DNA from 4 places in the Paenibacillus sp. Pae15 genome. Region 2 is predicted to be linked to each of the others. Evidence: riboswitches for the same ligand, from Rfam matches in the RefSeq annotation. Region 2 holds a riboswitch; each other region holds the start of a gene.
The links. A riboswitch is a leader RNA that binds a small molecule or an ion and turns the genes downstream of it on or off. The one in region 2 is predicted to bind cyclic di-AMP.

Region 1: another riboswitch for cyclic di-AMP. It lies ahead of NR121_RS00065 (APC family permease); the one in region 2 lies ahead of NR121_RS13015 (CAP domain-containing protein).
Region 3: another riboswitch for cyclic di-AMP. It lies ahead of NR121_RS01905 (TrkH family potassium uptake protein); the one in region 2 lies ahead of NR121_RS13015 (CAP domain-containing protein).
Region 4: another riboswitch for cyclic di-AMP. It lies ahead of NR121_RS22910 (stalk domain-containing protein); the one in region 2 lies ahead of NR121_RS13015 (CAP domain-containing protein).

Annotation. Positions count from the first base shown of each region.
Region 1 is NZ_JALJRM010000001.1:13,740-20,152, forward strand. Features, by position in the region: gene NR121_RS00065 (APC family permease) at 1-1,540, opposite strand, end outside; cyclic di-AMP (ydaO/yuaA leader) riboswitch at 1,748-1,915, opposite strand; gene NR121_RS00070 (cysteine hydrolase family protein) at 2,229-2,987, shown strand; gene NR121_RS00075 (glycosyltransferase family 4 protein) at 3,108-4,262, shown strand; gene NR121_RS00080 (stalk domain-containing protein) at 4,394-6,154, opposite strand; gene NR121_RS00085 (stalk domain-containing protein) at 6,179-6,413, opposite strand, start outside.
Region 2 is NZ_JALJRM010000013.1:89,591-96,003, reverse strand. Features, by position in the region: gene NR121_RS13045 (UDP-N-acetylmuramoyl-tripeptide--D-alanyl-D-alanine ligase) at 1-1,246, opposite strand, end outside; gene NR121_RS13040 (alpha/beta fold hydrolase) at 1,239-2,018, opposite strand; gene NR121_RS13035 (hypothetical protein) at 2,262-2,396, opposite strand; gene NR121_RS13030 (formylglycine-generating enzyme family protein) at 2,605-3,561, opposite strand; gene NR121_RS13025 (hypothetical protein) at 3,593-3,781, opposite strand; gene NR121_RS13020 (hypothetical protein) at 3,799-3,933, opposite strand; gene NR121_RS13015 (CAP domain-containing protein) at 4,328-5,017, opposite strand; cyclic di-AMP (ydaO/yuaA leader) riboswitch at 5,023-5,158, opposite strand; gene NR121_RS13010 (ATP-dependent DNA helicase) at 5,238-6,413, opposite strand, start outside.
Region 3 is NZ_JALJRM010000002.1:27,056-33,468, forward strand. Features, by position in the region: gene NR121_RS01885 (YqzM family protein) at 1-102, opposite strand, end outside; gene trxA (thioredoxin) at 286-603, shown strand; gene uvrC (excinuclease ABC subunit UvrC) at 692-2,683, shown strand; gene NR121_RS01900 (CPBP family intramembrane glutamic endopeptidase) at 2,595-4,277, opposite strand; cyclic di-AMP (ydaO/yuaA leader) riboswitch at 4,506-4,644, shown strand; gene NR121_RS01905 (TrkH family potassium uptake protein) at 4,709-6,061, shown strand; gene NR121_RS01910 (potassium channel family protein) at 6,075-6,413, shown strand, end outside.
Region 4 is NZ_JALJRM010000038.1:39,890-44,539, forward strand. Features, by position in the region: gene NR121_RS22905 (DUF6483 family protein) at 22-738, opposite strand; cyclic di-AMP (ydaO/yuaA leader) riboswitch at 885-1,036, shown strand; gene NR121_RS22910 (stalk domain-containing protein) at 1,041-1,889, shown strand; gene NR121_RS22915 (polysaccharide deacetylase family protein) at 2,034-2,723, shown strand; gene NR121_RS22920 (hypothetical protein) at 2,818-3,288, shown strand; gene NR121_RS22925 (AAA family ATPase) at 3,425-4,189, shown strand; gene NR121_RS22930 (hypothetical protein) at 4,278-4,475, opposite strand.

The sequences.
Region 1 (6,413 bases), on a different contig from region 2:
GTGCGATATCCTCATCGTCAAATCCGACATATACGGCGACAACATGATTGGTTAGAGACTTGGCATAGCTGAGCGAATTCATAACCACCCGGGTAATGCCGGCTACGGGAACGACGATCGTGCTGCCTTTTATCACTGGTTTTTCCTCATCCATGTCGATTCGCAGTTCGTCCGCTATGTTCAGGTAGTGCCGGTGAATTTGGAAGAAGAGAAAAATGACAATCGGCAAAAAGATAAAGATCATCCATACTTGATTGAACTTGGTCAAAATGAAGATCAGCGTAATCGCCAGCGTCGTGAGCATCCCGATCGTGTTGACAATGAAGCGGATCAGCCAGCCCGCTGGCCTCAGCTTTACCCAACGGACCATCATCCCCAGTTGGGATAAGGTGAAAGGAATAAACACCCCTACGGCATAAAGCGGAATCAGGTTCTCCGTATGTCCTTGGAAAAGAATAACAAGCAATGCCGACAATACACCTAAGAAGATAATGCCGTTAGAAAAACCGAGCCGGTCGCCGCGCACCATAAACATATGCGGCATGTATTTGTCTTTGGCCAGCATAAAGGCAAGCAGCGGGAATGCGGAATACGCTGTATTTGCCGCCAAAAACAGAATCAAAGCGGTGGTGCCTTGGATGAAATAGTAAAGGATGCCCCGGCCGAATGTGTTTGCCGCAATTTGGGATACGACCGTTTCTTTTGGAGCCGGCGTGATTCCATACCAATAGGCAAGTAAACTGATACCGATAAACATGGCACCTAGAATCGTGCCCATCATCATCAGCGTAGCGGCTGCATTGCGCTCAGCCGGTTGTTTAAAGTTTGGAATGGCATTGGATACGGCTTCTACTCCGGTTAGCGCGGAACACCCTGAACTGAAAGCCTTCAATAGGAGGAACCAACTGATGTTCGAAACGGCTGTGCCCAGTTCAGGCACTTCGGCGTGTCCCCCGCCCGATATATATTTGATGACTCCCGAAATGATAAGAACAAAAATGGCGAAGACAAACAAATAAACGGGCAGTGCTAAAACGGATGCAGACTCCGTAATTCCTCGCAAGTTCATGATGGTAAGAAACAGGATCATCGTCAACGCAATAAGGACCCGGTGTTCATGCAAGGATGGAAATGCCGAGGTAATGGCATCCGTCCCGGCCGAGGAACTGACAGCAACAGTCAGGATATAATCCACCAACAGCGAGCCTCCGGCCATCAAACCGATGGAGACGCCCAAATTGTCTTTGGCTACGACATAAGCTCCTCCCCCTTTGGGGTAAGCAAAAATCGTCTGCCGGTAAGAAAAAATGAGAACCGTCAGCAATCCGAGAACGGCTATGGAAATGGGGATCGAATACCATATTGCGGCAAAGCCTGCAGCCATCAATATGATCAAAATTTGTTCGGTACCGTAAGCAACAGAAGATAATGCGTCTGAAGAAAGTACCGCAAGCGCCTTAAACTTGCTTAGTTTTTCTTCTTCAATCTCGGTTGACTTCATAGGACGGCCGATTAATAATCGTTTTATTTTATTTAGCATACTGTTCCCGCCCTCATTATTTATTAAGGAGTTTTGTAAACAAGATCATCACAACAAAAAAACCCTTAAATCTCCAGGAAGAAACTTTACTTATGGTTTCCAAATGTGTTGTTAATCAATCATCCTCCAACCTATCCCGTTTTTAGACAACAAAAAAACACAGAGGCTTGAGCTCTGTGTTTGCCTATCAGCAGACAGCACGTTCAACTCCTCTCTCATACAACGCTTACGAGGTTAGCTGTCGGATTCGGGCTATGAGAGCAGCCCTACGTGCGGAATAAACATGTTCCTGCACGATTCACCCCATGGACATCCAAATATATGTCCTTATTGGTTCCCCCGTTTTCCTGTTTGGAAATTCAGCAAGGTGATATGTTCAATGGTTGAATCTTACACCTTACAGGACAACATTGCAAAGCAAGAAATCGGATAAAACCTTTGCTAGATATGAATTGCTTTGTAAATGAGACGCTTTTATAGATCGCTTTCTTTATTTTACTTCAAATCTCATGGATTTTCTTTATATTTCAGGATTTTTGCGTTTGCGGGCTGTTGCGGATGCTTGAAAACCAATGGATTGGAGTTGTTTTCCCATTCCTTTTTGTTCCCAGCTGAATTTGAATAAGCCATGGAATAAAGCACATAATAGGGTGCGTATACCAAGTATACCCATGAAAGGGGAATCCTCATGAGAAAAATACTGCAGTGTTCCTTTGTGTTTTCGTTTCTTGTCTTTGTTGATCTTTATGTTGTTGCAGCAGCACAAACCGCACCATTTTCATCGCCGGGAATGCAGGTGGATCAAAGCCATACCGCTTTGGTGATCACAGATCCGCAAAATGACTTTTTAAGCCCGAAAGGTGCAGCATGGAATTTAGTGAAAGACAGCGTTGCTGAAAATCACACGATTGAGAACATTGAATTATTATTAAAAACAGCAAAAAAGAATAAGTTTAAAGTATTTGTGTCCCCTCATTACTATTATCCCTATGACCAAAAATGGTTATTTGGGGGTGCTATGGAACATGTGATGCACGATATCAAAATGTATCAGCGAAAAGGTCCATTATCGCTTGAAGGCTTTCAAGGTTCGGGTGCCGACTTTCTGGATAAATATAAGCCTTATCTAGAAGATGGACAAACCATTATCACCAGTCCGCATAAAATTTTCGGACCCGAAGCCAACGACTTGGTTTTGCAGCTGCGAAAACAGGGAATAACCCGCGTCATTCTTGCAGGTATGTCCGGAAATCTGTGCATTGAATCTCATATGCGCGAACTCATTGAACAAGGATTTGAAGTGGCCGTGGTTCACGATGCCACAGCTTCCGCAAAAATAAACGGCTTGGATGGGGATAAGGCTGCAAAAACCAATTTTCGCATGATTGCCAACGCTTCATGGTCAACCAGGGAGACTATAGAGAAAATGAAATCCATTCAAAGATAAGCCTCCAGTTTGGAGGCTGCCATATCCCGCAGCTAATTTAACTCCGAATTAATATTCCTCTGACAATGGATTGATAAATATGAGGTATTTTAAACCTATATCCAATTGTTGAGGAGGGGTATGATGCGAATTGCTTTATTCTCCGACACCTTTTGGCCCCAAATGAACGGGGTTGCATTGACGTTAAAAAGACTGGTCGAACATCTGGAAAAACGAAATATTTCACTCCGGATTTTTGTGCCCAAATGCACGGAGGAGGATTTTTTCACAAGCAATATCCTGTCTTTTAGCAGCCTCCCCTTCATCCTCTATCCGGAATGCCGGATTGCGCTTCCCAATTATTTCACGATCCACAGCCAGCTCCAGCAATTTCAACCCGACCTGATCCATATCGCCACGCCCTTTAATATAGGGCTTTGCGGACTTTATTATGGGAGAAAATATGCTATTCCTCACGTTGCCTCTTACCATACGCACTTTGACCGCTATCTGAATTATTATCACCTGCAATTCGCCTCTTCCCTGTTATGGCGCTATATCCGCTGGTTCCACCAATCGTGTCTGGCCACCTTTGTTCCGTCCGTTGAAACGGCCGAAAAATTGGAAGAACATGGAATTCGAGACGTGGCCTTATGGAAGCGCGGAGTGGACTGCCGTCTTTTCAACCCCGATAAAAAAACCGGATTGATCCGCGAAAAATATAAGATCGACGAACGTTATATTTTCCTATATGTTGGCCGTTTGGCACCTGAGAAGGATTTGGACATTTTGCTTGAAACGATGAAGAAATTACCCGATTATGTTAGCGGCAATGTCCGCTGGCTGTTGGTCGGCGACGGCCCGCTGTTGAAAGATTTGAAAGCGGAAGCCCCATCGAATGTTACTTTTACCGGTTATATGAAAGGAGAGAATCTAGCCGAACTGTATGCGTCGGCCGACTTGTTCGTATTCCCTTCCGGCACCGAAACCTTTGGCAATGTGGTACTGGAATCTATGGCATCAGGCACTCCCGTCATCGGAGCCAAAGCTGGCGGGGTACAGGAAATCATTCAACACGGCAAAACCGGCCTGTTATGTCCTCCCCGTAATTCCGATGCTTTCGCAAATGCGATTACATCTATGCTGGAACATCCGGACCGGTTATGGGATTTTGGCCAGGAAAGCAGGCTTTACGCCCTTTCCCAATCGTGGGAAGCTATTTTTGACGATCTCCTCCTCCGATACATTGAAATCCTGAACGCTGACCCCACAAAACGAAAAACCTTTTCCGCTTGATTATAGGGGAGATAAGAAAACGATATGCGGAAACCTCACGGACCTCCCGCGGTCTGTATATTCGACTAAAAAAGGAGCGCTGACCCGAGGTCGGCACTCCTTTATCACCGTTTAGAGGCGGTACCCTTGTTTTATTTACGATTAAGCGGATAAAAAATGACGTCGATCGGGAACGCCGATCCCGAGGCCGGAGAAAATTCCAGATCCAGCGACGGTTCGGTCCCATTCGTCCTGGCAATGATCGTATATCCCTGATAATCCATCATGACGCCCGACGGCGGGGCTTGAACGATTTTGCCATTCACCAGGAACGGACCTCTAAACACGCCGCCGCGCGGAAGAATCAGCACGGACATTTTCGGCGGAGCATCGATATGGATTTTGTAAACCACCCCGTAGTTGCCCAGATTGAGCGCAGGCTTCTGGCTGAAGAAGTCCGTACCGGTCACAAATTGATCCGACGTGCCGTCGCCGATCGCGAAGCTCGAAGGCCTCCGGATCGAGGAAGCATCGATGTTCCATTGCACTTCCGAACCGCTGAACGTCCCTCGGACATTCCCTTTATAAGCCAATCTCGGGAATACGCCGATCGTATCGAGCCCATCCTCCTGCTCCATCGCTGCGAATGAAAAATACACCTCACCGTCCGTCTCTACATCATAGAGCACATTCATCCCTTGTCCAGGGTAGAAATCAGGCATGACTTTATAATAAGCCGTTTCGTACGGCCTGAGCACCATCGTTTCCACAGCCCTTTTCCCTTGCAGAAACTCAATCGTCGGTTCATTGCCCATCAGGTTAGCGTAGATCGAAGGGTACACCTCCCCTTGATTGGTCGTCTTGATCGTAACACTGCGGACAGGATCGCTATTTCGTACAATGATGGCAAATTTCATTTTTCGATCCGTACCGTTGACATGGGTTGCATACAACCGGGCTTTATCGTTGACTTTCTCCTGGTACAAAAAGCCTTTCTCCGTAAACGTCTCCGGACTGTCGCTCACAATCAGAGGACGGTCCGCAGGCTTCTGCTCCTGCTTGGGAATCTGCGGGATGCCGCGCAAATATTTGCGAAGCACCGCTTCTTCCTCCCGGACGTAGGTCCCAACAGGCGCGTAATATACCTTGTGCTCAAACGCATCCAAGTAAGGCTCGTTCTTGACGAGTATATTGCGGGAATACGTATCGCTGACATTGCCAAGGCTGTCTTTTACCGTGAGAGAAACCTTGTACAGTCCCGGAGTGAAAATCGCCTGCGCATTACCGATCCATTGAATGTCTCTTAGTTCCGTTCCCTTCGGATCATAGCTGAGATTGCTGTAATGAATCGGTTCGCCGATCCGGTACGCTTCCTTGTCCACGGTGAATTTGGCAACAGGCTTGACATTCGGCGCCGCATCGTTGGTAAACCGCGTCCGGTTCGCCTCCGGCTTGACATAGCGCAGCTCGACCCGTTTCAGCTCATGATCGACCTTGCCATGAAAAGCAATATATTGCTGCAGCGCGGCCATTTCAATGTACAGCCGATTTCCCTGAAGCTCGGCATCGGTGCCCCACTTGCGGCCTGTACCGTTCTCAAGAACCGTCCGGTCGGCAAGCGAGTACTCCAGATAAGCCTTTGGCGTCGTGATTTGCACCGCCTGCCTGTCTCCGTCCCACTTCACCGGAATGCCAAACCAGTTGTTCAGCTCTGCGGCAGGCAAGTAAATCCTTCCGTCGAGTTCAAGCGTTGCCGCTTGAGCCTGCGTTTTCGATCCGTTGATATAAACTGCCGTACTGCCGGGATAAAGGATCAAGTGACTGTCCTCCGGGGCAGCCGAGGCTTGTCCGCTCACGACCCCTATCGCGATAGCGGCAGCAAATGTCAGCCACAGTTGACGTAATGGTTGCATCAGCGCATGAATTCCTTTCTATGTTTACTTATTATCTTTCAAAGGATAAAAAATCCATTCGACCGGAGACGTGCTGCCGGGAGCGGCCAACCATTCGATATGTACTTCGGACTCCCTGCCCTCCGGCCGGTAAACCACAAAAATGCCGTCCTGATCCGTGAGGCCGCCTTGAGGCAAAGCCAGCACCCGGCCATTTACTTTTAAGATGCCGTCGACATAGCCATCCTTCGCCCGAAAGGCAATGACGGCTTGATGCGGT
Region 2 (6,413 bases):
TGGAATTGAAGCTGTCGTCCAGTATCGTGATTTTGTCGGATAATTTCTTGAGCTCCAGTCTGTGTTTTACCGGCTTGATCCGCTTCACGAGCAGCGCCAGTTTTTCCTCGGGAACCCCAAGCTCAAGGCTGACGGCCATGCTCAGAAGAAGGTTATAGATATTATGCTCGCCAAGCAGGCTCGTCTCACAGGCAAGAACCGATCCGTCCGGCTTCACGAGCTCGAACGCTGCGCCTTTGCCGGTGTATTGTATATTTTGGGCACGATAATCGACATCCTGCCGGTGAATTCCGATACTTACTTTTCTTGCCGCAATATTCCCGCGGTAGGATGCGATATTCTCGTCATCCATGTTCATAAACAGGATGCCGTCCGGCGGAAGGCTCTCTCCAAGCTCGAATTTGGTCCGCTGCACATTCTCCAGTGTCTTGAACGTCTCCAGATGCTGGGGCCCGACGGCGGTCAGAATGCCGATCTTGGGACTGACCAGTTCGCACAGCTCGCGGATATCGCCGGTTTGCTTGGCCCCCATCTCGGTAATGAAAAACCGGTGCGTAGGACGCAGCATCGACCGGATCGTCTTGGTTACGCCCATCGGCGTATTGTAGCTTTCCGGCGTCACCAGCACCTCGTACACTTGACTGAGCAGTGTATTCAGAAAATGCTTCACGCTTGTTTTGCCATACGAACCGGTAATGCCGATCACCGTCAAATGCTTCATCTGCCGCACAATCTGCGCGGCATCGTTCAAATAGTAGCGGTTGATCCGGTTTTCGACAGGCAGGTTCATCATATTGGCCAACAACACCACCATGTCGGACAGCAGCGCGACGGCGAACAATAAGATGAACGGTGCAAGGCTGTCTCCGGCGGATGCAAAGGTTAGGGAAACCGCCAAAGCCGCCGCTACCAGAACGCCAATCGTCACAAGCAGCCGCTTGACCCTGGCCGTATAGACCAGCTTCTTTTTCTCCTGTTTCCTGGGCCGCAGCCATATCAACATCGCATATAGCAGCGTCCAAAGAATTAAACCAAGCACCGGCGCTTGGAACAGCAGGGCGGCAAAAGACAATAACGGAAGCCACTCTCTTAAGGACAGCCGTTCCTTCACGTGGCCTTTAAACCAGCCCATAAACCGCTCATTGCGGTAAGAATTCAATTGAAGCATATGTACGCCGTTTAGAAGACGCAGGACAGCATGCCCCAGCCATAACAGCGACGCTAACGCAAGAACAAGCTCAAACATGGCTGCCTCCCTTATCCTTCGCCAAAAAATGGTCTACGATGACGATGAACTCGCGGCCTTTTTCCAAATAGCAAAAATGACCGGCGTTCTTCAGCACGACCAGACCGGCATCCGGTATCATTTGTTCCATCAATTTTCCGTCCGCAACAGGGGTAGCCGTATCGTTCTCGCCCCAGATCAATAAGGTCGATGCCTTGATATGAGGAAGATGGTGCCGCAGATCCTCGTTGACGACTTTGGTCAGCGTCTGCTGCATTACGCCTGATGCATTCTTATAGTCGCTGGAGCCGAATTTGGCTCGCATCCGGTTCAATATGCGCTCCGAATACCGGTTTAGGCCCGGGAGCTTGAGCAATTGTTTGGCCGTTTTGAACGAATATACCTTTACATAATAATTCAGGCTGCGTTTCGGCTTGATTCCCGCGCTTCCGGTCAATATCATTTTCCTTACAGGATTCGCAGCGGCATATCGAATTGAGACCCTTCCGCCGAAGGAATGGCCGATCAGTATCGGATTATCGATCCCCATCGACTGTATGAATGAAGCGAGCAGATTCGTATATTCAGTAACCCCCCACGGCTCGGGAGGAGTATCGCTTTCTCCGAAGCCGGGAAAATCGAATGCATACACTTTAAAATGCCGGGATAAATGCTGCTGAATCGCATGAAAGGTTTGCAGATTGGTTCCCCAACCGTGCAGCATCACCACCTCATGCCCTGTGCCGACAACGGAATAATGGATGTCAAGCCCATTTATGTTTACTTTAGTCAACTCCATCAGCATCCTTATGTCTCAATGTCTCAAATAAAATAATCATAACACTCTCCGATATTTGTTATCAAGCCTCGCATGGCATCCGTGCAACTTTGAAACGCTTGAAAGATAAAGCATTCCGTATTGTATATGCGCAGACAAACTTGGCTTATGTCAGGTATACGAAAGAATCCCGTGCTTTACGTTTCCCCGTAAACGCCGAAAAAGAGCCGCAATGGCTCTTTTTCACAAGAATGGCTTTCATTTTTTGAAAAACTGCATCGAGCCGAACGCCTCCGTCAGCCGTTTCCACTGCGCATCGGTCTTGACGGCGTCGTTAATCCGGATCGTCACGGTATAAATCTTTCCGTTCTTTTCAAACACGTATTCGTTCAAGGTGTACGGAACATAAATTTGTTCAGTCCGTTATCGTGCTCGCTTTCGTAGCCGCTGAACCACAATTCGGGTGCTTCATCATCCATTTCCCCCTACCATTCATTTCCACGTCCACTAAAATCTATCATATCCTCTAATGATCATCAACAGTAATTTAAAAGGCTGCCGTGGGGAGACCACGACAGCCTGGTTCGTTCTTTGTTCCCTATCAGGCATCGGCAGCACAGCGAAAACCGATATTGCCCGTGGAACTATCCGGTGTATTTTTACTGCGCGCAGCGACTCTGTACCGGTTACAATACGATTTGTGGCACAAATAGGAACCTCCGCGCAGCACTTTTTCCTGACCCGTCGCCGGACCAAGCGGGTTAACAAGCGGGTCTGCCGTATGATTCGCAGCAAACCAATCCGAGCACCATTCCCATACGTTCCCGGAAACATTATATAATCCGTAACCGTTGGGTTTAAACGCATGGACAGGCGCGGTTCCCGCATACCCGTCGCTGCAGTTGTTTTTATCCGGAAACTTGCCCTGCCAAATATTGCAGCGATGCTCCCCATCCGGTTTGAGGACATCTCCCCACGGATAACGTTTTTGCACAAGACCTCCTCTTGCCGCGTACTCCCATTCCGCTTCGGTCGGCAGCCGTTTGCCGGCCCATTGGCAGTAGGCATTCGCATCATTCCAGGAAACATGGATCACCGGATGGTCCATGCGGTCATCAATGTGAGAATCCGGACCTTCCGGATGCTTCCAGCATGCGCCGTTCACAACCCACCACCAGGGGGTCTGCTGAACCGCTTGCGTCACACCTTTCGCCGTTTCGGCGGAAACGAACAAATGAAACACAAAGGACCAGCCAAAAACCTCCGCTTCCGTGCGATAACCGGTAGCATCGACAAATGCTTTAAATTCTGCATTGCTCACCGCGTAAGGATCGATATAAAAAGAATCCAGTCTAACCGAACGAACGGGGCCTTCGCCATCTTGGGCAAACCCTTCCTGATCCGCGGTTCCCATTAAAAATTCACCGCCGGGCAAATAAATCATGCCTTCTTTAGGATCTTTGGCCGAGCGTTTGCCCTGCAAGGGCAAAGAATGAGAATCCGGCTGGCCCGAAACCTCTCTGCCGGCCGTGCAGCAGCACGGTTTTTTTCCATTCATTTCAATCCTCCTCCACCGTTCAACGGAGGTCTTATCCCTTCGGACGGCCATGACCGAATTCCGCAGGATGTCTCCGTTTTAGCTCTGTAATCGCATGACCGCGTCCTGTCTGTTCCAACCACTGCGCATACTTCGGCAAAAATCCTTTGGCATGATAAGGTCCTCCCTCTTTCATCACCGTCCAGAGCAGATCTGTATCGAAAGGCATCGTCTCCATCATGTGGTCATGCCACTCATTTAAATAATATACCGCATCTCGGCAAACTTGGCGATGCTCCGCAGCCAGATTCGTTTGCTCATAAGGATCGCTGTCGAGATCGAATAGCATCTCTTGATCGAATAAATGGTACCCGTCATGATACGTTCGGACATAGAGCCATGACCCGAAACGAACGCTTCTTTGGCAGACGTGCGCACATTGCGAAACGACCAGATAGTCGCGTCCCGCCTCCTGACCCTTCAGCAGGGAGGCTGCAATCCACGCCGGCAGAGGATCGCCGGCAAACGGATTGCCGAAATCTTCCGGGCATTGTGCTCAATCCAATTCAGTACGGCAGGCGTCACTTCCTCGGCCGATTCCATTCCGCATTTGCCGGTATTATGGATTTCATTGAAGCCTGCATTAAAACGTCCAGGACGAATGCCGTTCCGCGAAAGGACTGACCAATACCGTCTTTAATCCGGCAGAAGCTATGTCGCATTAAAATATCATGGCAAACAAAAGGACTGCTGAGACATTCTCAACAGCCTGTTCTTCTAGTCCGAATTAATTTTTGATAAACATCTGTACCCACACGCCATTATAATAAGCCACTCCGATTTTGTTGAAGTTCGGGCTCATAATGTTTTGACGGTGTCCCGGACTGTTCATCCATGAATCCATTACCTCTTGCGGTGTTCTTTGCCCTTTGGCAATATTTTCACCCGCGTAGGTATAACGGATGCCATAAGAGCGCATCATATCAAAAGGAGACCCATAGGTAGGAGAATTATGGTCAAAATAGCCTTTTTCATACATGTCCTTTGCCTTGTCTAAAGCCACCTTCGTCAATGCACTGTCGCTGGCAAGCGGGCTTAAACCGGCTTTGGCACGTTCCTGGTTCACCAAATTTACCACTTGGCTGGCATAAGAAGACTGTGTCGTGCTGTCTGTTCCTGTTCCCTGCTGCGATCCGTTACCCGAACCGTAACCCGAGCCTGTACCGTAACCCGAACCTATACCCGTTGACTTACCGGGAATATTAAGCACAATTCCTGGCCATATTAGATTTGGGTTAACCAATTGCGGATTCACCGTAATAAGCGATTTCAGGCTGATACCGTATTTCTGGGAGATCGCCCACAGGGTATCGTTGCTTGATACCGTGTGCGACGGAGCAGCTGAAACCGCGCCGGCGCCAATGATCGGGCCAAGTGCCAAAACACCTGTCAAAACCAACTTCTTAAAACCTTTCACTGCATTCCTCTCCTTTTTACGGCCTGCGAGGTTAGCTGACGGATTCGGGTCAAAGAGCAACCACCCGGCCACCATAGTGGCTTCACCCCAAGGATATGGGTTCCCCCGCGCTTACGAATTAAGCTTCGGCCTTTTTGATGTCGCATTCCTAAACAGGAACGGAAACCATTGTAACACGGATACAATGAGATTTCATGACACAAAGTTTACCAACTGTCCCCTAAGCTAGCGAATTTTTGAGAGAAACCCCCGGCGGCAGCACAGCTTCAACGCGGGCCCGCAGCATGGGCTGCCTGTGCAGCTCTGCACATAGAATGGCCACGATCCCCCGATCCTCACGGGAGCGAATCAATCGTCCCATCCCTTGCCGGAGCCTCAGCAGCATATAAGGCAGATCGACCTCTTCAAAAGGAGACTCCGCCGCTCTGCGTTTGGCCATAAAGACCGGATCTTGAGGCGGAAAAGGCAGCGACCATATGATGACATTGGACAAGGACGGCCCCGGTACGTCGAGTCCCTCCCACAAGCTGACGGCGCATAGAACACTCGTTTCGTCATGCTGAAAAGAAGCGATAAGATGGCTGATTTCCTGATCGCCTTCAAACAAGAAGCGCATTTTCCCGAAGAGTTCGGGATACGACGCAATCTCCCGTTTAAACCGCTGCAGTTCGGCTTTCGCCGGAAACAACAGCAGCGCTCTTCCTTCCGTTCGTTCGAGCAGCGAGACAGCGGCCTCCATTTTCTCCGAAAATGTCCCGCCGGCAGACCAATGAGGCGCGATCGCTTCCATTTGCCGTTCGTATTCATATGGAGAGTCAACGGAAAAGGACAAATATTGCTCGATCCCGAGACTTTCCGCTACATAACGGAAGGAGCCCTCCACGGATAGTGTGGCCGATGAAAAAACGATAGGCATGTTCGAGCCAAACACCCGCTCCCGAAGCACTTCCTTGACGGTTCTCGGCATGATCACCAAAGCCGCTCCGCTCCCGCTTTCCGTCAACCAGCATACCAATGACTCCGATCGCTGGAAAAGACTCAATGCTTTCTGCATCATTTCAAGATGCTCTTCGACAATGCGGAGCTGATATTCATTCAAGGTGTGAAGACCGCTTTCAAACACGAGCTCTTCTTCAATCGCTGCAAGCACCGTCCGGAACCGGTGTATTTCCTGAAGCAGCCGATCGTCGAGCAGAAGCTCCTTCCGGTCCGAACCGGGAATCTCTCTGCTCCGGCGTCTTAACCAGTCAAACATCGTCTCGCTTTGCGCAATCGCCTCGTCAATGAGCACAGCCAATGATTCGCGTATTTCCCCCTGCAGCAGCCGGGTAATCAGTTCTTCAAACACGTCATGCTTTAATTTATAGGTCAGCGCCTTCTGCGCGGCAGATTCCAG
Region 3 (6,413 bases), on a different contig from region 2:
GATAAGAACGATAAAGAATACGCCAAAGCCCATGGCCGTATCCATCAAATCGTCGCGTCCTTCTTCGTATACGTGCAGCTCCGGATGTTTCGGATCGTTCATGTCCCTTTCCTCCTTCGGCAATTAGCCGGGGTGCATATATAAAGACAGTATACCCAACTTTCGAAGGAATTGTAAAGAACGTGAAAGTGACAATTATGCAAACTTTAGCGCGGTTGAAAAAGGGCCGTGATGTGGTATACTTTACATGTTGGCATACCAAACCGAAAGGAGAATATATAAAATATGGCAATCGTAAATGTTACTGACCAATCCTTTACTAATGAAGTAGAAGGATCCGGTACGGTTCTAGTAGACTTCTGGGCTCCTTGGTGCGGTCCTTGCAAAATGATCGCTCCTGTACTTGAGGAGCTGGATAAAGAAATCGGCGACAGTGTAAAAATCGCCAAGGTGAACGTGGATGACAATCCGGAGTCCGCTTCCCGTTTTGGCGTTATGAGTATTCCTACGCTGATTGTGTTCAAGGACGGACAGCCGGTGGACAAGGTTGTCGGCTTCCAATCCAAGGATGCCCTGAAAAACGTACTGAGCCGCTATCAATAAATTGGCAGCAGGCGAGTAAGGTGACGAAAAAGCTCTTTTTCTGCTATGCTGGAAAAAGAGCTTTTTGTTATGGAAAGGAGGAGCGCAGATGACCGAGCACGAAGGGGGAGCCCATCACCTACAGGAACGGAAGAAGACGCTGGAAGCCATCAAAAACAAGCTGTCGCTCGTACCGGAGCAGCCCGGCTGTTATTTGATGAAAAACCGGGAGGGCACCGTCATCTATGTCGGCAAAGCGAAAGTGCTGCGCAACCGGCTGCGATCCTATTTTACCGGCAGTCATACCGTGAAGACGCAGTTGATGGTCAATGAGGTCGTCGACTTCGAATACATTGTTACGGCCAGCAATGTGGAGGCGCTCATTCTTGAGGCTAACCTGATTAAAACGTATTTTCCGCGATATAACGTTCTGCTTAAGGACGACAAATCGTTTCCATATATTAAAATTACGAATGAAAAGCATCCGCGGCTTGAGGTGACCCGCCGGGTGCTGAAGGATAAAGCCAAATATTTCGGACCCTACCCGAACGCCTTTGCGGCACAGGAGACGAAGAAGCTGCTGGACCGGTTGTACCCGCTGCGCAAATGCAAGACGCTTCCGGACCGGGTATGCTTGTATTACCATCTTGGCCAATGTATCGCCCCCTGCGAATATGAGGTGGAGCAGGATACGTATGACAAGATGGTCCAAGAGATCAGCCGTTTCTTAAACGGCGGACATCATGCCATCAAGGCGGAGCTGACTCGTAAAATGAACGAAGCGGCAGAGGAGCTGAACTTCGAGCGGGCAAAGGAACTCCGTGATCATATTCTGCAAATCGATGCCGTGATGGAAAAGCAGAAAATTACGACAACGGATACCGTGGACCGGGACATATTCGGCTTTGCCGTAGACAAAGGCTGGATGTGTGTGCAAATCCTGTACATGCGCCAAGGCAAGCTGATCGAACGCCACGCCTCTCTCTTTCCATATTATGGCGAGGCGGATGAAGACTTCCTCACTTTCGTGACGCAGTACTACAGCGAGAATCCGGCGCTGCCGAAGGAAGTCTTCCTGCCGGCGTGGGGAGCGGGGCAGAAGCAGGAAGAAGCAGGCGATCCTGTCGGGAAAGCGGAGCATAAGGCCGGCTTCTCCGATGCTGAATCGGAAGAACATGAAGTGGCGGCCAAAGTCGAAATCAAGGAGGCGCTTGAAAGCTGGCTGAAGGTAAAGGTGCATATTCCGCGCCGGGGCCTGAAGAAGAATATGGTGGATATGGCTTGCGAGAATGCCCGGGTTGCGCTTGAAGAAAAATTCCGTTTGATTGAACGGGATGAGGAGCGTACGGTCAAGGCGGTGGAGAACCTAGGCCGCTATTTGGGCACGGGCGTCGTACGGCGCATCGAGGCGTTCGATAACTCCAACATTCAAGGCTCGGACCCCGTATCGGCGATGGTTGTATTTACGGACGGCAAGCCGGACCGTAAGGAATACCGCAAGTACAAAATACGCACGGTAAAGGGACCGGACGACTATGAAACGATGCGCGAGGTAGTAAGGCGCCGCTATGAACGGGTGCTGAAGGAAGGTCTGCCGCTGCCGGATCTCGTTGTCATTGACGGCGGAAAGGGGCATATCGCTGCTGCGGTGGACGTGCTTGAGAACGAGCTCGGACTCTTTATACCCGTTTGCGGTTTGGTAAAAGACGCCAAGCACAAAACCGCGCAGCTGCTTATGGGCGATCCGGCCGAGGTTGTGCCCCTGCCGCGCGACAGCCAGGAATTTTATTTGCTTCAGCGCATCCAGGACGAAGTGCACCGGTTCGCGATCACCTTCCACAGGGAAACGAGGGCCAAGTCGATGGTCGTCTCCCAGCTGGATGCCGTACCCGGCGTTGGGGAGAAACGGCGGAAAGCGCTGCTGAGGCATTTCGGTTCCCTGAAAAAAATAAAAGAGGCCAAGCCTGAAGACTTTAAGCCTCTTGGTATCGGTCCAAAGCTGGCGGAGCAAATCATAACGGCGTTAAACGGCCGGAGCCAGGGTGCGGATTCGGATCCGGCGAAGGATTCGGCGGGGGAAACGACGGGGGCCGTCGATTGAATCCGGCGTGCAGCAGAGACAGCACCCGGCCGATAGCCAATGGCGCCGCCAAATAAGCCGCGCCGATAGCGACCTGTTCGGGCTCTCCGACGAACATGATCGAGAGCCCCATCAGGATGCTGTTCATGGACGCATGGGTGAACAGAGCGGTAAGCAAGCCATATTTCAAGAATACATAACCGAATATCAATCCGATGACCGTCACCTCGACCAATCGGGTGTACACCGGGTAAATAGGGTATTGGGTATGGCTCATCGCCCAGATGACGCTCGGCAGCAGTACGGCCAGGAAACGGCTGCGTGTCAGCTTCAGCATGAGGGCGATGCCCAACAGCCGGTACACCGCCTCTTCGGAGATGGAGGCCACCCAGGCCATCAACGGAAATATACCGGGATAGGTCATGTTGTATACGGAGTCGGCCGGGTCGCTGACCGTCCATACGCCGAACACTTCGGTACCGATAAAAAACATGGTTTGCTGCAGGCCCAAAATGAACAAGCAAATGAAATAACCTCGTACCGCCGCTTTCCATACCTCGCCTCCGAATACAGAGTCCCGCCAAACCGGCCAGGGATTCCATCCGCGGTCGAGCCAGAGCCGCCGCCCCGCACTCAAGGCCAAATACGTCGAAAGGGCCATCAGTCCGACAACAATATTGGTGAACCATAAGTAAAACAGGGCTACTGGCCAGGAAGGTCCGCTTCCGTGCATCGTTCGGAACGCAGGGATCATATTAAAATTGTTGACGATATAAATCGCCACGAAGAAAAACGTGAGCAGCGCACCGCGCGCATAGCGGATGTCACGCCGCCGCCGCACAACAAGGATCAGCGCCGCGAGTGTCATCACAAGCGAGATTCCGATACTGATCCGCGTCATTAAAGCGGAACGGCGATCCTGCGCTTCCTGCCAGGCCATGAACGCATCCGGAACCGGAAATACCGGCTCAAACGCAGTGACCCGGCTGCCGGACACTTTCAGGTGAAGCTCCAGCGGGGCTTCGCCTATTCGCTCCGTCTTGCTGCGGAAGATGAGACTTCCGTTCCCGGCCCGCCCGGATTCGCCCGTCAATGCAAATTCCGCGGGGTCATAGCCCATCTCCCGAATGGCGGTATTCGCCGTCTTCAGGAGGCCGGCATCCGGAGAGCTTACGGATTCGCTTCTGGCGGTTGCGGTCCGGCTCATCGAGAATCCGAATATGGCCAAGGTTTTATAATTCACCGCCACATAGTACGTTGCGCCCTTTTCGATGTCGTTAATCTCCACCTCAAAATATTCGAGGGGAAATCGTCCTTCATATTTTTTCTTGTATTGATCGTACAGCTGCTCCTTTAGCAAATAGCCGTTTCTTACCGGGTAAGATTGGTACAAGGTATGGGCTTGTGCGCCTGGTCCTATCGCAAAGCGGTTGCGGACAAAGCTCATCGCAGCATTCGCCGCTTGCTGCTTTGTAACGACGGGAAGGTCTTCGGCATCGTCTTTAGGGAGGCGAGTCTTGTCCAAATAGGCGGAGGCAAACGTAACGCCCAGGTACAGCATCAGGCCAAGGACGGCCAGAAGCAGCAGTGGAGGTTCGAATCGTCGTTTCGGCATGAAATGCTCCTTAGCAGATATGGGATAATAACAGTCTATTCTTTTAAGGTAGCATACATTCCATAAGCAAATCCAATGATAACAAGAGCTACGCGAGGCAATATTCAGCAAAGCGAAGCGCCACACCTATAAAAACGCTTACATATGTCGTAATTTTGCGAAATCCGGTGCATTCAGGTGAAACAAGGCTTTGTACTTCAATGAAAAGAGGATTATAATTCATATCAATTGAATAGCGAGCCGAATTTCTAAAGGAAAACGGGGGAACCATGAGTTTAGGGGTGAATTCAGCGGATACAATCCGCTGATAGGGTGCCTGTACATCCGAATCCGACAGCTAACCTCGTAGGCTTGAATTACAGGAACCTTAAATTGACATTGGGTTTCCAGTGTCTTTTTTGTTGCCTGAAACGTCAAATAGGGGTGCATTCATGAAAACCATTGCCAGGAAAGTCGAGCTCACGCCTCCGCAAATTTTGGTCATCGGTTTTGCTGTTATGATCTTGATCGGCTCCATGCTGTTGTCGCTTCCCGCGGCCTCGGCCAGCGGTGTACCGATGCGTTTCCTGGATGCTTTATTCACGGCGACATCGGCAGCCTGTGTAACCGGACTTGTCGTTGTGGATACGGGCACTTATTTTACCCTGTTCGGCCAGATGGTTATCATGCTATTGATCCAGGTCGGCGGGCTCGGGTTTATGACCATGGCTACCTTATTCGCATTTGCCCTGAAAAAGCGCATCTCACTTAAAGAAAAGCTTATTTTGCAAGAAGCACTGAATCAGAACAGTCTTGAAGGCATTGTGCGGTTAATCCGTAAGGTGATGATTTATTCGCTCACGATTGAGTTTACGGCTGCCGTTATTTTCGCTGTTCGATGGTCGGTTGATTTGGGTCCCGGCAAAGCGGCTTATTATGGTATTTTTCATGCCGTCTCCTTCTTCAACAATGCCGGTTTCGATATTTTCGGGCCGGTAACGGGAAAATTCAGCAGCTTGACGGCTTATGCAGCTGATCCGGTGATCAACGCGGTTTCGATGGGACTCATCATTTTGGGTGGAATCGGTTTCGTCGTTCTGTCGGACCTCATGGATTATAGAAGGAACCAAAAGCTGACGCTTCATACCAAAGTGGTGCTAAGCGCTACCGGTTTTTTGATCGGAATCGGGGCGTTGATTATATTTATCTTCGAATTTACGAATTCCAGAACGCTTGGACCGCTCGACTGGTCCGGCAAAATACTCGCCTCACTGTTTCAATCCGTTACACCGCGGACAGCTGGAGCCAATACGCTTGATATTGCCGGGCTTAGGCAGGCGACGCAGTTTTTTATCATCATTCTGATGTTCATCGGTGCTTCTCCCGGCTCTACAGGCGGAGGGATCAAAACGACGACCTTTACCACGCTGGTCGGCGCGATGATCGCGATGGTCCGCGGGAAGGAAGACATTGTACTCTTCCGTCACCGGTTAGGCAAAGAAAGGATTCTGAAGGCCGTTACGATTACGATGGTCGCTTTGGCGCTGGTCGTCACGATCACGATGATTCTTTCTACAACGGAGGATCATGCGTTCCTGATGATTTTGTTTGAAGTGACATCGGCCTTTGGCACGGTTGGCTTGTCGATGGGGTTAACACCGGATTTGTCGGATCTCGGCAAGATCCTTATCGCGTTTACTATGTTTACCGGACGTCTGGGTCCGCTGACATTGGCTTATGCACTGGGTCCGAAGGCGGAGAAGGAATTGTACAGATATCCGGAAGGCAAAATTACGATTGGTTAGGGGAAACGAATGGATGAAAAACACTCAATACGCAGTCATTGGATTAGGACGATTCGGTTCAAGTCTTGCCGAGGAGCTTCTGAAACTGGGCTATGAGGTGCTTGGCATCGATGTGGACGAAGAAGCGGTGGAGGAGATGAGCGACAAGCTGACGCACGTGGTGGTAGCGGACTCGACGGAAGAAGAGGTGATCCGATCGCTGGGCATCCGGAATTTCGATTGCGTGGTGGTGGCGATCGGCAACGATATTCAAGCGAACATTCTTACTGCGATTCTATTAAAGGACATTGGGGTCAAAACGGTCGTAGCCAAAGCGCTGTCCGAGCTTCACGGCAAAGTGCTGAACAAAATC
Region 4 (4,650 bases), on a different contig from region 2:
TAATAGTTCGCATTTCGTACCCTATTCATTCAGATTTTTCCTGATAGTGGCATGTTTTATTTTTATATTCTTCAGTTCCTCGAGGCCGTCTTCGACTTCTGTCTTGGATAAATTGCCTGCAGCCAGCCGCTCTTCTTCGACAGAACGCCAGCGTTCGTACATGCGTATTCCTTCATCCAGCACCGTTATCCACTCCTCACGGAGATGTTCAGCCTCGTTTAGCTCGTCCAATAAATGAAATAAAACATCCTCGCTTTTGGCATATTGTCCGCAATCCTCATAATAAAAAACAAGCTTATGCATGGTATCCGTCGGCATAGACGCACGGTTCGCGAGAGCCAGCGCCGCATCGATCCGCTCTTTGAACATCCCGCCCAATTCATCCCGGGGATCCATCTCCCTGGCGGTGAGCAGCAAGTCCAGCGCCTTTAATCCGTCCTTAATTGCAGCAGCCGCGTGACCGCTCTCTTTCTGTGCAGCGCCCCGCGCGTTCAGCATATCTCCTAAAGCCAGCACTTTTCCTTGATCGACATGTCCGTCCTTGGAAAGCAGTGCGAGCAAATCCTTGGTAGATAAAGCGTGAATCAGCCTGGAATTAAGCCCTAACAATTGACGCATGGCCTGATTCAACAGTTCAAGGGCTTCCTGCAAACGTTGATTTTTCCTTGCGAACATTACTTTATGCAGCACTTCCGTCGTCTGCTCAATCAACCGCATGAGATAATCGCGTCTGTACATGATCTCTTCCCTTCAATTCTGGCCGTGTCGTTCTTTTTATTGTACAGGATTATTCAGCATGAGGAAAACCGGCGCTAGAAGCAATTCCATTATGAGGGAATGATTGGTTGATTTTGTGCATTGAACCGGAACATTATCCTATGTTAGGCTTTTAAAAGCCGAATCGTACAGCTTAATTATGTGTACGTACGGGGGACTAAGCACTTGGGGTGAATGCTTGCAGGCTGCACGGCTGCGCTAGGGAACAACCTCTTCCCGAACCCGACAACTAACCTCGGAGGCAAAAACAGGAGGGACGCATCATGAATTTTCGTTTCAAAAACATGCTCCTGGCATGTGTATTTGCCGTGCCTTCAGTTTTAACGGCATCTATACCCGCACATGCGCAGGAACCTGTACGCCTGGCTGATGACGTCAAGGTACAGGTAAACAAAAAGCTCGTGGCATTTCCGGATGCACAGCCTTTTGTGGATGAGAATCACAAACTTCAGGTCCCCGCGAGAGCGGTTACGGACAAGCTCGGGTACAAGCTTCAGTGGGAACAAGACGGTTCCCGATTCACCATTACAATACAGAGCAGCGACAAAACCGTTTCGCTGTCGACCGGTGACCGGAGCATGACGGTTAACGGAAAGCCGACTCAAATTACGGACCCGGCCAAGTTTGTAGACGGACGCGTGTATGTCCCTTTTCGGCTGATTTCCGATACTTTCGGAATCAAAACCCAATGGGACAAGATCAACCGGATCGCGATTCTCAGCACGGACGGCCAATATCATGCTCCCGCATGGTACCGGCCGGTGAACAAGGTTAGCAAGGTACCGAATTATTCCAAAGTGATCGTAGCCAAGGCTACGGCCTATACTGCTTCTGCCGATGAGAACGGCGGTTATGCGGGACTCGACTATATGGGCAACCCGCTGCGTCTGGGCACCATTGCCGTAGATCCGTCCGTGATCCCGCTCGGCTCTAAAGTGTATGTCGAGGGTTATACGTATGATGGTCTTCCTGCCGGCGGAATGTACGCCACGGCAACCGATACAGGAGGTGCGGTGAAAGGCAACCGCATAGACATTTTCCTGCCTGAGAGCAAAAATAAAGCAAGAATGTTCGGAATTCAACAAGTAAAAGTATATATTCTCGGTTCATGATCTTATTTGATTCTCATCCATAGCACGAAGCGGCCGTCTCTCCATCGAGGCGGCTGCTTTTTTTTGGCTGCCGGACTTGCCGCATACTTTTGTTCTGACGTCCAAAACCTAAGATGGTCATGTCAGAACGGAGGTCGATTCGTTATGCATCGCCGTATATGTAGGTTCATGATTGCTTTGGTGGTCCTGTTTCTTACCGGCGCCGCTCCCTCAAACAGCGAGGTCGTATGGAACGTCGAGACGGATCAGAAGCTGATCGCACTTACGTTTGATGATGGACCGAATCCGGTGTATACGCCGCAGATTTTGGATTTGCTGAATCAATACGGGGCTAAAGGCACTTTTTTCGTTATTGGCAAACGCGTGCAGATGTACCCTGCCATTGCCATCCGCGAGGTAAACGAGGGACATGAAATCGCCAATCATACGTTCGATCATCATTACTTGAAAAACTTTCCCCCCGAACGTCTCGTAGAAGAAATCCGCCAAACCCAGGAGGTTATATTCGATATCACAGAACAAATGCCGCACGTTTTCCGTCCCCCTGGAGGTTTTTACAATGATGCCCTGCTTCAATCTGTCAAAAAGGATCAACTTACGGTCGTGATGTGGTCTTGGTATCAGGATACGCAGGATTGGAAAAAGCCGGGCGTAGACAAAATTGTCCGCCAGGTTCTGGACAATGCCCACAACGGCGATATTGTGCTGTTCCACGATCTTCAAGGGGACTGCACCCAGACCGTAGAGGCTCTTAAACAAATTTTACCCGAGCTGACGCGGCGGGGTTATCAGTTCGTCACCGTATCGGATTTGATTGCCAAAACACGCAAATAAACCGTTTATCTTCAAAAGATGTGATCATGGTGCGGTCGGGATGTCCTATGATATAATCAATTGGAATTCAATAAGCTATGTTATGAGGGATATCATGCTTTCTTTTGAAGAAAAACGTGCCGTTGTGGAATCGTTCCCGGAGTTGGAACGTAAAAATGTATCCTTGGGCCGGATCAATTATCATTATGAAAAAAGCGCCCATGACAAAAAGATTGTGGTTTATCATCTGCATCCGAACGGTAACGGTTTTGTTTATGCCGGTCTTCTGTATGGTTACGATCAGGATGACAAAGGCTTGGTCAATATTCGTGATTTCTCCAAGGAACAGCTTCATGCGATCATAGAGGCCTCCATCCGCTCTCTCTCCCCGAGAACAACAGAGGAACAGGCGATTATTGGAGATGCAAAAGAAGAAAGATGGATCGGTCCGGATAACCATACGCTTGTGCTGCTGGAAGAAGACGAAATGTGGTATGTGTACTCGGGACTTCATCTGGAGTCCGCTTTTGACACCTATGATGAGGCGATCGAATATCTACACGATGAAGGATTTTCACGTATGTAGCTTTATCGCTTAGGGTTTCTGGACCACGCTTGGTGTTCAAATGAAGGCACCTCACTCTTGGTTGGGATGGGGTGCCTTTGCCTTTGTTTTTTGTATCATCTACTTGTTCAGGATCATGGGAAAGGAGCGGCGCCGCATGGTTTTCAGAGAGCAACACGCTTACTTGAGGAGTATCGAGCTGTTAAGGGACCGGATTCCCTCATTTACAGCATACCCGTTTAATCTTCCTTCCTTGCGCGAACTCACCTCTTTGCCTTTGCACCCCAAAGTAACCTATATTATAGGCGAGAACGGAATGGGAAAATCCACACTGCTTGAAGCGGCGGCTATCGCATGGGGATTTAATCCGGAGGGCGGCAGTCTCCATTTTACATTTTCTACCCGTTCATCGCATTCCGAGCTGCACCGCTATATCCGTTTGGTACGCGGAGTCCGTAAACCGAAAGACGGCTTCTTTTTCCGCGCCGAAACCTATTACAACCTGGCAACGAACATTGATGAAATGGATCGTGAGCAGTCCTCGGCCCCCCCTATCATACGGTCATATGGCGGCAAATCACTGCACGAGCAATCCCATGGAGAATCGTTCTTCGCGGCTTTCCTTCACCGTTTCGGAGGGAATGGCCTTTACATTTTGGATGAGCCCGAGGCGGCCTTGTCTCCTTTTAAGCAGCTGTCCATGCTGGCCCGTATTCACGCTTTAGTGAATCGAAACTCCCAGTTTATTATTTCTACTCATTCTCCCATTTTAATGGGATATCCCGACGCTCTGATGTACAATCTTACGGACAAGGGCATTGAACAGATAACTCTGGAAGAAACCGATCATTATATCATTATGAAACAGTTCCTGCTAAACCGGGAACGGATGCTGAAGGAATTGTTCGCAGATGTGGAATAATCATAAAAGACCAATAGCAGGAGCAGGCATCCTTGTGCTTCCGCCGGATCCCTGCTCTTTCTCTAATGCCTGTAACCGATCCATGAGGTCAGATTGGCTTTCCGTTCTTCTTCACATCCAACTTCCCGCTTCGGTTATCAACGGCTCCCGGCTGATTACCTACAGGAGGATCGATTTGTACGGCCTCATTCGTTGTCCGCGTATGATGCAGGTCGGTTGCTCCCGCGGCATGGGTTCCTAATTCGGCCAGTTCTTCATTTTCGTTGTTATTTTGCACTTTGCTCATGAACTATTCCTCCTTGAGGTGTGGTTTGTGAATTTACGCTTTCCTTCGACGTAGCTTCCGAGCTTTTTGGAGTATTCGAATCTAGATCCGTCATCTCCATATATCAGCTTTCTTGCTGGATATCATTACAGCTCTAAAGTTGCAAATCTTCAGTTAGTATGCAGTCTGTTTGCCC